Regions from separate parts of the Diaphorobacter sp. LR2014-1 genome, predicted to be linked through region 1. Evidence: predicted binding sites of a transcription regulator. Region 1 holds the regulator's gene; the other holds the start of a gene.
What was found. Region 1 encodes NrdR, which represses ribonucleotide reductase genes. Its sites were predicted from a motif close to CACNANATNTNGTG; they were not measured.
Positions count from the first base shown of each region.

Region 2: a site for NrdR is predicted at 5,368-5,381, ahead of BV908_RS02990 (ribonucleoside-diphosphate reductase subunit alpha). Genes of this name have one in related genera too.

Region 1 is NZ_MTBE01000009.1:62,772-70,552, reverse strand. It holds gene BV908_RS09445 (cation-transporting P-type ATPase) at 1-546, opposite strand, end outside; gene BV908_RS09440 (alpha/beta hydrolase) at 894-1,715, opposite strand; gene BV908_RS09435 (O-acetylhomoserine aminocarboxypropyltransferase) at 1,715-3,028, opposite strand; gene BV908_RS09430 (CBS domain-containing protein) at 3,127-3,582, shown strand; gene aroC (chorismate synthase) at 3,676-4,776, shown strand; gene nrdR (transcriptional regulator NrdR) at 4,853-5,302, opposite strand; gene glyA (serine hydroxymethyltransferase) at 5,315-6,559, opposite strand; ZMP/ZTP riboswitch at 6,594-6,753, opposite strand; gene BV908_RS09410 (lytic transglycosylase domain-containing protein) at 6,797-7,636, opposite strand.
Region 2 is NZ_MTBE01000002.1:226,320-234,100, reverse strand. It holds gene BV908_RS03005 (carbohydrate kinase family protein) at 1-402, shown strand, start outside; partial or broken gene BV908_RS22950 (histone) at 499-858, opposite strand; gene BV908_RS02995 (ribonucleotide-diphosphate reductase subunit beta) at 1,033-2,223, opposite strand; gene BV908_RS02990 (ribonucleoside-diphosphate reductase subunit alpha) at 2,362-5,280, opposite strand; gene ampD (1,6-anhydro-N-acetylmuramyl-L-alanine amidase AmpD) at 5,636-6,235, opposite strand; gene BV908_RS02980 (sigma-54 dependent transcriptional regulator) at 6,216-7,724, opposite strand; gene BV908_RS02975 (histidine kinase dimerization/phospho-acceptor domain-containing protein) at 7,740-7,781, opposite strand, start outside.

The DNA of each region.
Region 1 (7,781 bases):
GGGCACGGACTCGCCCGTCAGCACGGCCTCGTCGGCGCGCAGGCTGCGGGCCGTGAGGATGCGCAGGTCCGCGGGCACCTTGTCGCCGGACGCGAGGATGACGATGTCGCCCGGCACGAGCTGGTCGGCGGCCACCAGTTGGCGCTCCCCCCCGCGCAGCACCGTGGCCTGGTGCGAGAGCATGTGGCGTATCGCGTCCAGCGCCGACTCGGCCTTGCCCTCCTGCAAGAAACCGATGATCGCGTTGACGATCACGGCCCCCAATAGCACCCCGGTGTCGATCCAGTGCGCCAGTGCCGCGGTGACCGCTGCGGCAGCGAGCATCACGTAGATCAGCACATTGTGGAACTGCTGCAGCAGGCGCAGCCAGGCCGGGCGACGCGGCGGAGCGGGTAGGCGGTTAGGGCCGAAGCGTGCCAGGCGCCGCGCCACCTCGGCATGCGCCAGGCCGTGGCGGGCGTCGGATTGCAGCCGTTGCAGCGCTTCGCTACCGGAAAGCGCATGCCACGGGGTGTCGCGGGCATCGGTGGATGGGGGCAGGTGCATGCAGGGCGGGCGCCGGGCGACGCGACTGGTCGAGTGGACTCAGTCTAGGTCCGCAGACGCAGACCGTGCCAATGTCCCAGTGCCAGGCCGGGGAAAGTGGCCACTATTGGCCTTCGATTGCTATTTAAATAATAGCTGACTGCGCTTGCCGCTTGGTCGTTTGATGCTGTTTTTGATATGCATCACGCGGCGGGTAAATGGTCGCCGCAGGCAAGCAGGGGCCAGTGCTTTGCATGTGGCAGGGGAAGTCACATCCCCCTCTGCCGAGGCGGCGGCGCCCATCATCCATCGGGCAGGGGAGCGCTGCAGGGGATGCCCTGCACCGCCGGCCCTGCCGTGCAACGATCTCAGGCGGAGATGCGTCTTGCCAGGAAGTCGCGGATGGCGAACAGCGTTGCGTCCGGTGCTTCGGTCATCTGGTGGTGGCCCACCGGCAGATGGACGATCTGCACGTCCTTGCCCGCGGATCGCGCGGCCTGGATCAACCCCTGCGCGGCCTTGGGCGTGGTCATTTGGTCTTGCGTGCCCAAGACGAACAGCACGGGGCACTGCACTGCTGCGATGGCCTGTTCGCCGTGGGCGTAGCTGTCGCAGGCCACGAAGCCGCGGTGGAACACATTGACCTGCGGGTTGCTGCGCATCACCTTGCGGCCTAGCGCCATGCCCGCGCCGTACACCCAGAAGCCCGCGCCTGAGGGGGGCGCGAGGGTGCTGCGCGAGAACACGTTGACCATGCGCAGCGCCTGCTCGGGGTCGGTCTGGGATGCCTCGATGAGCGCGGGCGACACCTTCATCGGGTAGGCCGTACCGACCAGCACCAGATGGCTCACGCGCCCGCCCAGGCGTGCGGCGGCCTCCAGCGCGATCAACGAGCCCCAGCTATGGCCCACCAGCGCGGCGCGCTGGATGGACAGTGCGTCGAGCAGGGCGCCCACGAAGTCGGCCGCCTGCTCCACGCTCGCAGGGGCATCGCCCGCGCTTTTGCTGTGGCCGGGCAGGTCGACGGCCAGCACGTTCCAGCCATGGTTGGCCATGTAGCGGCTTTGCAGCGCCCAGACGCTGTGGTCGTTGAGCACGCCGTGGATGAACACCACGGTGGGCTTAGCGGCATCGAAGGGCTTGCCGCCGGTGTAGCAGTAGGTCTGTGCGCCGTTGACTTGCACGTACATCACGCACCCGCCTTTCCCGCTTGCTTCTCCGCAGCCTTGAGTGCCCGCTTGAGGTCGTCGATCAGGTCGTCGGCATCTTCCAGCCCGATCGACAGGCGGATCGTGCCCTGGCTGATGCCACCCGCGGCGAGCGCTTCGTCGCTCATGCGGAAGTGCGTGGTGGAGGCGGGGTGGATCACCAGGCTGCGGCAGTCACCCACATTGGCCAGGTGGCTGAAGAGCTTGAGCGTCTCGATGAACGTCTTGCCCTGCTCGCGGTTGCCCTTGAGGTCGAAGCTGAACACCGAGCCCGCGCCGCGCGGCAGCAGGCGCTGCGCGAGCTGGTGGCTGGGGTGGGACTCGAGCAGCGGGTGGCCCACGCGCTCGACGAACGGGTGGCTGGCCAGGAACTGCACCACCTTCTCGGTATTGCGCATATGGCGTTCCATGCGCAGCGGTAGGGTTTCGATGCCCTGCAGGATCAGCCAGGCGGTGTGCGGGCTCATGCAGGCGCCGAAGTCGCGCAGGCCCTCGCGGCGAGCGCGCAGCAGGAAGGCGCCCACGGTGCTCTCCTCGGTGAACACCATGTTGTGAAAGCCGTCGTAGGGCTGGGTCAGCTCGGGGAAGCGGCCGGAGCCTTCCCAGTCGAAGCTACCGCCATCGACCACGATGCCGCCGATCACCGTGCCATGGCCTGAGAGGAACTTGGTGGCCGAGTGGTACACCAGGTCCGCGCCATGCTCGAAGGGCTTGATGAGCCACGGCGAGGTGAGGGTGGAGTCCACCAGCAGGGGCACGCCAGCTTCATGCGCAATGTCCGCGACCGTGGGGATGTCCAACACCTCCAGCCCGGGGTTGCCTACGGTTTCGCCAAAGAACAGCTTGGTGTTGGGGCGGATGGCGGCGCGCCAGCCGTCGATGTCGCCGGGCTTCACGAAGGTGGTGTCAATGCCGAAGCGGCGCAGCGTGTAGTGCAGCAGGTTCTGGCTGCCGCCATACAGCGCCGTGCTGGCCACGATGTGGCTGCCTGCGCCCATCAATGTGGCAATCGCCAGGTGCAGCGCGGCCTGCCCGCTGGCCACGGCAATCGCCCCCACGCCGCCCTCCAGCGCTGCCACGCGCTGCTCCAGCACCGCGTTGGTGGGGTTGCTCAGGCGGCTGTACACATGGCCCGGGCGCTCCAGGTTGAACAGGGCCGCCGCATGGTCGCTCGACTCGAAGACGAACGAGGTGCTCAGGTGGATCGGCACGGCGCGCGCACCTGTGGCGGGGTCCGGCTGCGCGCCGGCGTGCAGGGCCAGCGTGTCGAAGCCGGGGTCGGAATATCCGGGCATTCATGTCTCCAAAGTGGTGAATTTGTGCGCCATTGTGGGCTATATTTATTCGCTATCGGGCTGCATGCAGCGCCTGCAGAACCCTTCGGAGACTCCCCATGAAAGTCAGCGACATCCTGCGCCTCAAAGGCAACACCCTCTACACCGTGCATCCCGACGAGCCGCTGGCCCGCGCCGTGGATGCCATGGCCGAGAAGGACATCGGCTCGCTGGTCGTGATGGAGCATGGCGACCTGGTGGGCATGCTCACCTTCCGCGAGGTGATCCAGGCGCTGACGAAAAATGGTGGCGGCGTGGGCACCATGCTGGTGCGTACCGCCATGGACGACGCGCCGCTGACCTGCACGCTGGAGACCGACATGGACGAGGTGCGCCGCATGATGCTGGGCCGCCACGCGCGCTACATGCCCGTGATGGACAAGCGCATGCTGATGGGCGTGGTCAGCTTCTACGACGTGGCCAAGGCCGTGGTGGACAGCCAGAATTTCGAGAACAAGCTGCTCAAGGCCTACATCCGCGACTGGCCGCAGGAAGAATCGCGGCCGGCCAACTGATTTGGTGATCAAAATAGCTGCCAGCGCTTGTCAATCAAGCGCTGGCAGCTATTTTTTTGGTAGTAACAGTGGCTCGGGGATAATCGCACTCCTATGAGCGGCAACACACTCGGTACCCTTTTTTGCGTCACCAACTTTGGTGAATCCCATGGCCCCGCCATCGGCTGCGTGATCGACGGCTGCCCGCCCGGCATGGAACTGTCCGAGGCCGACATTCAGGCCGACCTGGACCGCCGCCGCCCCGGCACCAGCCGCCATGTGACGCAGCGCAACGAGCCGGATGCGGTGGAAATCCTCTCGGGCGTATATGAGGGCAAGACCACCGGCACGCCCATCGCGCTGCTGATCCGCAACACCGACCAGCGCAGCAAGGACTACGGCAACATCGCGCAGAGCTTCCGCCCGGGGCATGCCGACTATGCCTACTGGCACAAGTACGGCCTGCGCGACCCGCGCGGTGGCGGCCGCTCGTCTGCGCGCCTCACGGCACCCACCGTGGCCGCCGGCGCGGTGGCCAAGAAATGGCTGGCCGAGAAATACGGCACCCGCTTTCGTGCCTGCATGACCCAACTGGGCGAGCTGCCCATCCCGTTCGAGAGCTGGGAGCATGTGCCGCACAACCCCTTCTTCGCGCCGGTGGCCGACGTGCAGGCCTACGAGGACTACATGGACGCGCTGCGCAAGTCCGGCGACTCCTGCGGCGCGCGCATTCGTGTGCAAGCTACCGGTGTGCCCGTGGGGCTGGGCGAGCCGCTGTACGACAAGCTGGACGCCGACATCGCCCATGTGATGATGGGCCTGAACGCCGTGAAGGGTGTGGAGATTGGCGCCGGCTTTGCCAGCGTGGCCCAGCGTGGCACCACGCACGGCGATTCGCTCACGCCCACGGGCTTCGCCAGCAACAACGCGGGTGGCGTGCTGGGCGGCATCAGCACCGGGCAGGACCTCGAGGTGTCGCTGGCCATCAAGCCCACCAGTTCCATCATCAGCCCGCGCGAGTCCATCGACATCCACGGCCAGAGTACCGAGGTGATCACGAAGGGGCGCCACGACCCCTGCGTGGGCATCCGCGCCGCGCCGATCGCCGAGGCGTTGCTTGCATTGGTCATCATGGACCATGCGCTGCGCCACCGTGCGCAATGCGGCGACGTGGTGCAGGCCGTGGCTCCGATTCCGGCAGTCCGCCTGGGGTGATGGTCAAAAACGGCTGTAGCGCCCGCCCAGTGGGCGCTGCCAGCTATCAATAGAAGAGCAATGGGAGAGCTGCGGCTTACTTGCGGACTTCGTCCACCAGCGCGCGGAACTCGTCGATGTCCTCGAAGCTGCGGTAAACGCTGGCGTAGCGCACATAGGCCACCTTGTCGAGCTTCTTCAGCTCGCGCATGACCAGCTCGCCGATGCGGCTGGACAGAATCTCGCGCTGCCCCAGGTTGAGCAGCTTTTCCTCGATGCGCTCGATGGCCGAGTCGATCTGCACTGTGCTCACCGGTCGCTTGCGCAGCGCCAGCTTGAACGATCCCAGCAGTTTCTCGCGGTCGTATTCGACGCGGCGGCCGTCCTTCTTGACGACCGTGGGGAAGTTGACTTCCGGTCGTTCGTAGGTTGTGAAGCGCTTGTCGCAGGCGCCGCACTGGCGCCTGCGGCGGATGAAGTCCCCGTCCTCGGAGACGCGGGTCTCGACGACCTGGGTCTCCTGATGGCTGCAAAAGGGGCACTTCATCGCGGCGGTCGATCAGCGATAGACCGGGAAGCGGCTGGTCAGCGCGTGCACCTTGGCGCGCACGGCTTCCAGGTTCGCCTCGTCATGCGGATTGTCCAGCACGTCGGCCACCAGGTTGGCCGTGAGGCGCGTTTCCTCTTCCTTGAAACCCCGTGTCGTGATGGCGGGCGTGCCCACGCGAATGCCGCTGGTGACCATCGGCTTTTCGGGATCGTTGGGGATCGCGTTCTTGTTGATCGTGATATGGGCCTTGCCCAGGGCTGCCTCGGCCTCCTTGCCGGTGATGCCCTTGGCGCGAAGGTCCACCAGCATCACGTGGCTTTCGGTGCGACCGCTCACGATGCGCAGTCCGCGCTGGATCAGCGTTTCCGCGAACACCTTGGCGTTCTTGGTCACCTGCTGCTGATACTGCTTGAACTCGGGCGACAGGGCTTCCTTGAAGGCCACGGCCTTGGCGGCGATGACGTGCTCCAGCGGGCCGCCCTGCAGGCCGGGGAAGATGGCGCTGTTGATGGCCTTCTCGTGCTCGGCCTTCATCAGAATGATGCCGCCGCGTGGGCCGCGCAGGCTCTTGTGCGTGGTGGAGGTCACCACGTCCGCAAACGGCACCGGGTTGGGGTACTCGCCCGCGACGACCAGACCGGCATAGTGGGCAATGTCCACCCAGAAGATGGCGCCGACTTCCTTGGCGATCTTCGCGAAGCGCTCGAAGTCGATGCGCAGGGCGTAGGCGGAGGCGCCGGCGATGATCAGCTTGGGCTTGTGCTCGCGGGCCTTGGCTTCCAGCGCGTCGTAGTCGATCTCTTCCTTGTCGTTCAGTCCGTAGGAGACTACGTTGAACCACTTGCCGCTCATGTTCAGCGGCATGCCGTGCGTGAGGTGGCCGCCCTCGGCCAGGCTCATGCCCAGAATGGTGTCGCCGGGCTTCAGGAAGGCCATCAGCACAGCCTGGTTGGCCTGCGAACCCGAGTTGGGCTGCACATTGGCCGCTTCGGCGCCGAAGAGTTGCTTGATGCGGTCGATGGCCAACTGCTCGATCACGTCCACGTTCTCGCAGCCGCCGTAGTAGCGCTTGCCAGGGTAGCCTTCGGCGTACTTGTTGGTGAGCTGCGAGCCCTGAGCGGCCATCACGGCGGGCGAGGCGTAGTTCTCGCTGGCGATCAGCTCAATGTGTTCTTCCTGGCGGCGGTCTTCGGCCTGGATGGCGGCCCACACCTCGGGATCGGTTTGTTCGACAAGAATATTGCGTTGGTACATGGCAGTCCGATGAACTAAGTGTCCCTTGGCAATCAAGGGCTGCCCAGGCGAACGACGGATCGCTGCGGGGCTGGTGCCTGCCGCGCGGCACGCTCCCCAGTGGTTTGCAGAAAAACGCTGTTTCCTGCCGGTGTCCACGTCAGCGGCGGTGCCCCGGGGGACGTCCGCGCCTATCGCCAGTTGCGTGCCCTGCTAGTGTAGCTGAGCACGCCCTTCATCAATGCCAGAGTAGGCTCTTCAGAGGCCGCTCAGCAGGGCCACCTTCTCGCCAGTGGCAGGGGTTGCAGGTGCGGCTTCCGGTGTGGCAGGAGCCTTGGTGGACAGGAGAGGTGGATTCACGGGGCCGGCGGGAGAAACGCCCGTGCGACCATTGGCGACCTGGCGCAGCCGGAAATGCTCCGCCAGTACCTTGGCGGCGTAGCCCCCGTCGTCGGGCAGGTTGGCTGCGCCGACGTAGTAACGCAGTCCGCCTTCCAGCGAGCCGGCGCGCGCGATGCACTCCTGCAGCACCTTCACGCCCACGCGCAGGTTGGCCACGGGATCGAATGCCGCCAGGTGCCCACCAAAGCCTTCGTACTTGTCGGTATGCACGCGCGTCATCACCTGCATCAATCCTTGCGCACCTACCGGGCTTTGTGCAAACGGGTTGAAGCTCGATTCCACGGCCATGACGGCCAGGATCAAGGTGGGATCCAGCTTGGTCCGCGCGCCGATTTCATACGCCTCGGTGACCAGTGCCGCCAGCGGTTCGGGCGCCACGCGGTACTTCTTGCTGAGCCAGTAGGCCACGGCAGCCTGTTCCCGCGGCAACTCCTTGGGGTTGAGCGCTACTGCCCGCTCGCTTGCGGCAGGCTCCATAGGGAAGCCCACTACGGCTTCCTGGCGGGCCTGCAGCCAGCCCATGAGTTCTTCTTCTCCTGCCTGGCGCAGGTCCGGGCGTGCCGTAAGTGTGATCACGCCAAAGACGACGCCCAGCCCGAGCAGGGCGAAGCCGCTGTGTGTCACTTCCAGAAAACCGTTGATCACATCGCCCGCAAACGTGCGGACGCCGGCAATCACATTTCCTGACGCTGTCATAGCTTTCCTTTCTAAGTCGGCTCCTGAGCGAAGAGCACTGCCGTGGTTGCTCAGGAGTCCGGTCCTGCCAGACGGTGGGGTCTGGGTGGGTATGCCGTTCAGTCCGTTTAGGCGCGTTAGGCCCAGGGGAATCTGTTGACTGTCG
Region 2 (7,781 bases), on a different contig from region 1:
CCGGGACAGGGGTTGCCCATGTTCGATGGCGCAGACCTGCGTCGATTCATCGAGCAGGCGAGCTGGATCGCCGTCAATGACTACGAAGGCAAGATGTTGTGCGACCGTACGGGCTGGAGCCTGGCAGAGATCTCGCATCGGGTCCGCGGCCTGATCGTCACACTGGGAGCACAGGGATGTGAAATTTGGGAACAGGGTGTCAGGACGCATGTTCCCCCTGTTCAACCGGCGCAGGTGGTGGACCCCACGGGCTGCGGGGATGCCTGGCGTGGCGGTTTGCTCTACGGCCTGGAGAAGGGGTGGACCCTGGCACGTTGCGCTCAGTTGGGCAACCGGCTGGGCGCGCTCAAGATCGCGCAACGCGGCCCGCAGAATTACCAGCTGGACTTTCAACCTGACTGAGCGAGCGCCGGGATTGAAGCAGCGTTTCTGACTGCGGCTTTGCCATAAAAAAACCCGGTGCAAGCACCGGGTCGTAGGCTGGACTGTCCCGTAGCCTTATGGCTTGCCACCCGTAGGGAAGGGCCATGCGGCTTGCGGGTTCAGCGTTGTTTGCGCGACAGGAGCAGGCGCTGCGGCAGGAGCCTTAGCCTTCTTCGCGGGCGCGGCTGCCTTCTTGGCGGGCGCTGCCTTCTTGGCTGCTACGGCCTTTTTGGCAGGAGCGGCTGCCTTCTTGGCGGGTGCTGCCTTCTTGGCTGCTACGGCCTTTTTGGCAGGAGCGGCTGCCTTCTTGGCGGGTGCTGCCTTCTTGGCTGCTACGGCCTTTTTGGCAGGAGCGGCTGCCTTCTTGGCTGGAGCCGTCTTCTTAGCGGGAGCTGCTTTCTTTGCAGCGGGTTTCTTCGCAGTTGCCATCATTTTCTCCTTGGGTCGATTTGCAAAGAGCACCCCACGCCTGCATTGGGCGTGGAGCGATCCATGGCGACGACTGAATATGCGTCACCACGAATGCGGAAACGCCCCAAGGCCGCAGCGCCGAACGGTGCTGTGTGCGCGGAGCGTGGTTGAAAAATCATGGCCTGGTCTACGAAGATGTCAGTCCCAGGACAAGGCGCCGCCCGACTGGTACTCGATGACGCGCGTCTCGAAGAAGTTGCGTTCCTTCTTCAGATCAATCATCTCGCTCATCCAGGGGAACGGATTTTCTTCATTCGGAAAGAGCGCTTCCAGCCCGATCTGTGTGGCGCGGCGGTTCGCGATGTAGCGCAGGTAGCCTTTGAACATGGAGGCGTTCATACCCAGCACGCCACGCGGCATGGTGTCTTCGGCATAACGGTATTCCAGTTCCACTGCCTTGATGAACAGGGCCTTGATCTCGTCCTTGAACTCGGCCGTCCACAGATGTGGGTTTTCGAGCTTGAGCTGGTTGATCAGGTCGATGCCGAAGTTGCAGTGCATGGACTCGTCGCGCAGGATGTACTGGTACTGCTCGGCAGCGCCGGTCATCTTGTTCTGGCGGCCGAGTGCCAGGATTTGCGTGAAACCCACGTAGAAGAACAGACCTTCCATCAGGCACGCAAAAACGATCAGCGACTTGAGTAGTGTCTGGTCGCTCTCGGGTGTGCCGGTCGTGAAGCGCGGATCCATGATCGCTTCGATGAAGGGGATCAGGAACTCGTCCTTGTCGCGGATGGACTGGACCTCGTTGTAGGCGTTGAAAATCTCGCCTTCGTCCAAGCCCAGTGACTCCACGATGTACTGGTACGCATGGGTGTGGATGGCTTCCTCGAACGCCTGGCGCAACAGGAACTGCCGGCATTCCGGCGCCGTGATGTGGCGGTAGGTGCCCAGCACGATGTTGTTGGCGGCCAGCGAGTCGGCCGTGACGAAGAAGCCCAGGTTGCGCTTGACGATGCGCCGCTCGTCCTCGGTCAGGCCGTTCGGGTCCTTCCAGAGTGCGATGTCCCGCGTCATGTTCACTTCCTGCGGCATCCAGTGATTGGCGCAGGTGGCGAGGTATTTCTCCCACGCCCACTTGTACTTGAACGGCACCAACTGGTTGACGTCGGTCTGGCCGTTGATGATGCGTTTGTCGACCGCAGACACGCGGCGGTGTTGGGGTGCTGCAGACGCGGTAGGGGCAGTGCGCGTCGAAGTGCTGGCGACGGACTGCAACACGGGTGCTTGGAAACCGTTTGGCGGAGGCTCCACAGGGCGGTCGTTGGAGTGACTGCCGTCCAAGAGTTTTTGCGATGAGGGCTTGACTTCGTCGTCCCAGGTGAGCATAGGTTTTCCAGTGGTCGGATTATGGAAGCAGTGCTTCAAAATGAAAAGCACCGAAGCGTTGCCAGGCGTGATCTGTTGCTTCACGACACATGCGAACGAGGCGACGATGTGTCACGCTGCGCCCGCATGCGCACGGCATTACTGGCAGGCTTCGCAGCCGGGGTCGTCAATGGCGCAGAACTTCACGTCGGTCGCAGGGATGGCAGCAGCCTGCGCTTGCGCTGCGGCCACGGCAGCGTTCAGTGCCGAGCTTGGTGCCATCGTTCCCTCCCCCGTGTCGCTTGCGCCGGACGCGACGGCATTGAGCTGGCGTGTGTTCACGGTACTCATCTCCACATGCGTCGCGCTCTGCGTGCGCAGGTAGTAAGTGGTCTTCAGGCCGCGTATCCACGCAAGCTTGTATGTCTCGTCGAGCTTCTTGCCTGAGGCGCCGGCCATATAGATGTTCAGGCTCTGCGCCTGGTCGATCCATTTCTGTCGACGCGCCGCCGCTTCGACGAGCCAGGTGGGAGCGACTTCGAAGGCGGTGGCATACAGTGCCTTGACGGTGAGGGGAACGCGGTCGATCGCGTGCAGCGATCCCTTGAAGTGCTTGAGGTCCATGAGCATCACGTCGTCCCACAGGCCCAGCTGCTTCAGGTCGCGCACCAGGTACTGGTTGATGACCGTGAACTCTCCCGAGAGGTTGGATTTGACGGAGAGATTGCCGAAGGAGGGCTCAATGGAGGCGTCCACGCCAACGATGTTCGAGATGGTGGCTGTGGGCGCAATGGCGATGCAGTTGGAGTTGCGCATGCCGTCTTGCGCGATCTTGGCGCGCAGCATGTCCCAGTCCAGACGGGTCGTACGGTCCACCTCCACGTACCCGCCACGTTCCTGCTCCAGCAACTGCAGTGAATCCAGCGGCAGGATGCCCTGGGACCACAGAGAACCCTGGTAACTGGAGTATTGGCCCCGTTCTTGGGCGAGATCGGTTGAGGCCCAGTAGGCGTAATAGCAGAGAGCCTCCATGGAGGTATCGGCAAACTCCACTGCGGCGTCGCTTGCGTAGGGGATGCGCAGTTCATACAGCGCGTCCTGGAACCCCATCAGGCCCAGGCCGACGGGGCGGTGGCGCAGGTTGGAATCCTTGGCCTTCTGTACGGCGTAGTAGTTGATGTCAATCACGTTGTCCAGCATGCGCATGGCCGTGCTCACGGTTTTGCGCAGCTTGTCGTGGTCGATGCCTCCGTCCTTGAGATGGCGCGCGAGGTTCACCGATCCCAGGTTGCACACGGCCGTCTCGGCATCGCTGGTGTTGAGCGTGATCTCGGTACAGAGATTGGAACTGTGCACTACGCCTACATGCTGCTGGGGAGAGCGGATGTTGCACGGGTCCTTGAAGGTGATCCAGGGATGCCCGGTCTCGAACAGCATGGAAAGCATCTTGCGCCAGAGGTCGACGGCCGGTACGCGTTTGAACAGAGGCAGCTCGCCGCTCTCGGCCTTGGCCTCGTAGGCGATGTAGGCTTTTTCGAAGGCCTGTCCGTACAGGTCGTGCAGATCAGGGACATCCGAGGGGGAAAACAGTGTCCACAGGCCCTTTTCCATTACGCGTTTCATGAACAGGTCGGGAATCCAGTTGGCCGTGTTCATGTCGTGTGTGCGTCGCCGGTCGTCGCCGGTGTTCTTGCGCAGCTCCAGGAATTCTTCGATGTCCAGGTGCCAGCTTTCCAGGTAGGTGCAGACGGCACCCTTGCGCTTGCCGCCCTGGTTCACGGCCACGGCCGTGTCGTTGACCACCTTGAGGAACGGCACCACGCCTTGCGACTCGCCGTTCGTGCCCTTGATGCGTGCACCGAGGGCGCGTACGCGTGTCCAGTCGTTACCCAGGCCGCCCGCGAACTTGGACAGCAGGGCGTTTTCCTTGATGGATTCGTAGATGCCCTCCAGCTCGTCGGGCACCGTGGTCAGGTAGCAGCTGGATAGCTGCGAGCGCAATGTGCCGCTGTTGAACAGCGTGGGCGTGCTGCTCATGAAATCGAAGGAGCTGAGCAGTTCGTAGAACTCGATGGCACGGGCGTTGCGGTCGTCCTCGCGCAGCGCCAGGCCCATGGCCACGCGCATGAAAAAGGTCTGAGGCAGCTCGATGCGCGTTTTGCGCACATGCAGGAAGTAGCGGTCGTACAGCGTCTGTAGGCCAAGATAGTCGAACTGCAGGTCGCGCTCGGCCTTCAGTGTGCTTCCCAGGCGCTGCAGGTCGAATTCCATCAGGCGCGGGTCGAGCAACTCGTTGTCCACGCCCTGGCGGATGAATTGTGGAAAGTTGTCGGCGTAGGCCAGGGCCATGTCGGCGGGATTCACGTCGCGGCCTAACACCTCGCGCACGATGGTGTGCAGCAACAGTCGTGCCGTCGCGTAGGTGTAGCCGGGATCTTTCTCGATCAGGGTGCGCGCCGCGAGGATGGATGCCTTGTACACCTCGTCCATGGGTACGCCGTCGTACAGGTTGCGCATGGTCTCCGCGATGATGGGCGCGGCCTGGACGTCCGATCCCAGGCCCGTGCATGCGGCTTCTACCAGGCTCTGCAGGCGCAGAATGTCAAGCTCCACGCGCTGACCTTGGTCCTGTACATACAGGGCCGGCATCTGGGGTAGCAGTTGTTCCTTCTTCTGTGCGCGTTCTTGCGCGCGGCGCTCGCGGTAGAGCACGTAGGCGCGTGCCACCTCATGATGGCTGCCTCGCATCAAGCCCAGCTCCACCTGGTCCTGCACGTCCTCAATGTGGAACGTTCCTCCCGCGGGGCGCGAGCGCATCAGCGCGCGCACGACTGCCTGGGTCAGCTGATCCACCACTTCGCGCACGCTCGCCGAGGCCGCTCCCTGTGCCCCGTGAACGGCCAGGAATGCTTTCATCATCGCCACGGCGATTTTTTGCGGCTCGAAGGGCACCACGGCGCCGTTGCGGCGGATGATCTGGTAGTGCATCAGTGGATGGGCCCCGGTCGGCGTGGCTGACGGGGTGGCCCGTGCAGGCGATGGGGTGTCAACAGGAGCGGATAGGGGCGCAGCGTGCATGGAGGTCCTCGGAGGTGTTCGGAGAAATGGCCAGGCGGACGGCAGTCACCTTCGGCCGGCGAGACGGCGGCGTAGACTGTCGCCGCACACTATATCTAGTGTGTGTTGATGGCTCAAGACACTAGGGGTAGTGTATCCCCGTAAGAGGCTGGCGAGATCGTTTCGACGTGATTGAACGCCTGGGCCTTCTACTGCCGTCGCAGCCCCCGTAGGATCAGGCCCGCATCCGACGGCTTGAGCCATGGTGCGGCATGCCGGCCGATCTTGCGCGCAAACGCGCGTGCAACTTCATCCTGAGCAGTGAAGGCGAGGCGAAGGCGCAAAGTGCGGCAATGCGTCCAGGTGCCTGGGAGGATCAACACCCTGGCGGAAAAAGAACACCCGTGCCGGCGAAGGCTCCACGAAGTACACGCCAGTCAAACCCAGGGCCTGGGTCGTGTTTGCGTTCAGGGGCGATGTGCTCATGTCCTGCGATGTAGCGCACGGGGTAGCGCTGCCGCAGCGCCTTGCAAAGGGTCACAAGGGTGGCGTACTGCGCTTGCTCGAAGCTCCCACCTTCCAGCCCCTCGAGCTCAACGCCGATCGAGTCGTCGTTGCAGGCATCGCGCCCCCGGTAGTGGGAACGGCCCGCGTGCCAGGCGCGTCGGCCCACGTCCACGAACTGCCACAGCACACCCGCGCGCGTGATGAAGAAATGCGTCGACACTTCCAGGCCGCGAATCTGCTGGAAATAAGGATGGGCGTCCCAGTCCAGCTGGTTCATGAAAAGCCGGTGGACATGGTCCCCGCCAAACTGCCCGGGGGGAAGGCTGATGGAATGCACCACGATGAGGTCCACGCTGGCCTGCGGGGGGCGTGGCCCGTGGTTGGGCGAGTCCATGCGTCTCGCATTCGCGTACCAGCCGCCGTGCCAGGCGGGCCGCCGGGCCGCACGCTCAGGGCTGCGCGTCGCCATGGCTGTCGCCGTCTTGCGGTACCTCGATGTGCAGCCGGGCAATCCGGTAACGGATCTGGCGCAGGCTGATGCCCAGGCGGGCTGCGGTGGCCGTGCGGTTGAAACCCGCCTCGCGCAGGGCGCGCACGAGTATTTCCCGTTCCTGCTGGTCGAGCCAGGCTTGCAGGTCGTTGGGCAGGGGCATGCCTTCGCTGATGCCGGACCAACGAGGGGGCGCGTGCGGCTCAGCAGGCTGCGCGATGGCTGGTGCGGACGGTACGGGCTGCGGTAGGGGTGGCGGTGCCTCCACGGTGGAGGCTGGCGCGCCTTCGACGTGCAGCTCATGGCCATCGCTGAGGGCTACCGCGCGGTGCAGCAGGTTTTCCAGCTCGCGCACATTGCCGGTGAGCGGGTGCTGTGCAATGCACTGCAGCGCTTCCTCTGTCAGGTGGGGAACGGCCACCCCCGATTCTTGCTCGATACGGGCCAGCAAGGCCTCGCACAGCGCGGGCAGGTCCTCTCGCCGCTCGCGCAACGGTGGGATCAGCAGTTCGATGACATTCAGCCGGTAATACAGATCCTGGCGGAAGCGCCCCGCCTGCACGTCAGCGGCCAGGTCTCGGTGCGTGGCGCTGACGATGCGCACGTCCACGGCTTCTTCCTGCGTGGAGCCCAGGGGCCGTACCGTGCGCTCCTGGATCGCACGCAGCAGTTTGGATTGCATGGGCAGCGGCAGGTCGCCAATTTCGTCAAGGAACAGCGTGCCTCCACGGGCGGCCTGGAAGTAGCCCTCCCGGTCGTGCGTAGAGCCGGTGTAGGAACCCTTGCGCGCGCCAAAGAACTCTGCCTCCAGCAGGTTCTCGGGAATTGCGCCGCAGTTGACGGCGATCAGTGGGCCTTCGGAGCGCTGGCTGCTGGCATGCAGCGCGCGGGCCACCAGTTCCTTGCCCGTGCCTGACTCGCCACGCACCAGCACGGGGGCCATGCTGCGCGCCACCTTGGCGATGCGCTGCTTCACATTGCGCATGGCTTCGGAGTCGCCGATCAGGCGATCCAGCACAGGATCTTGCATGTCCGGCCACTGCGTGACATTGCGTGCGCCGGGGCGGGTGGATTTGGGCGCCGCCAGTACGGCGCCAATACCCTGCACCGCCGAGGCCACCACGGCACGGAATTGCTTCAGGTCCACGGGCTTGGTCAGGTAGTCGAACGCGCCCGCGCGCAGCGCCTCCACCGCGTTCTCGGCCGATCCATAGGCCGTCATGACCACGCAGCGTTCACGCCGCTGTTGGCTGCGCAGGTCGTGCAGCAAGTCCATGCCGAAGCCGTCGGGCAGCCGCATGTCGGTGATCACGACGTCGAACTTCTGCGTCTGCAGCTGTTGGCGCGCGTCGTCCACGCTGGCGGCGGTCTCCACGCGGTAGCCTTCGCGCAGCAGGGTCAGCTCATAGAGGGTGCGCAGATCGGGTTCGTCATCGACGACAAGAATGGAGGCGGTGGATGCATTCATGGTCTGTGGGCCGTGTCAGACCACGATTGTGTCAAACAGTGATGCGCTGTCCGCAGG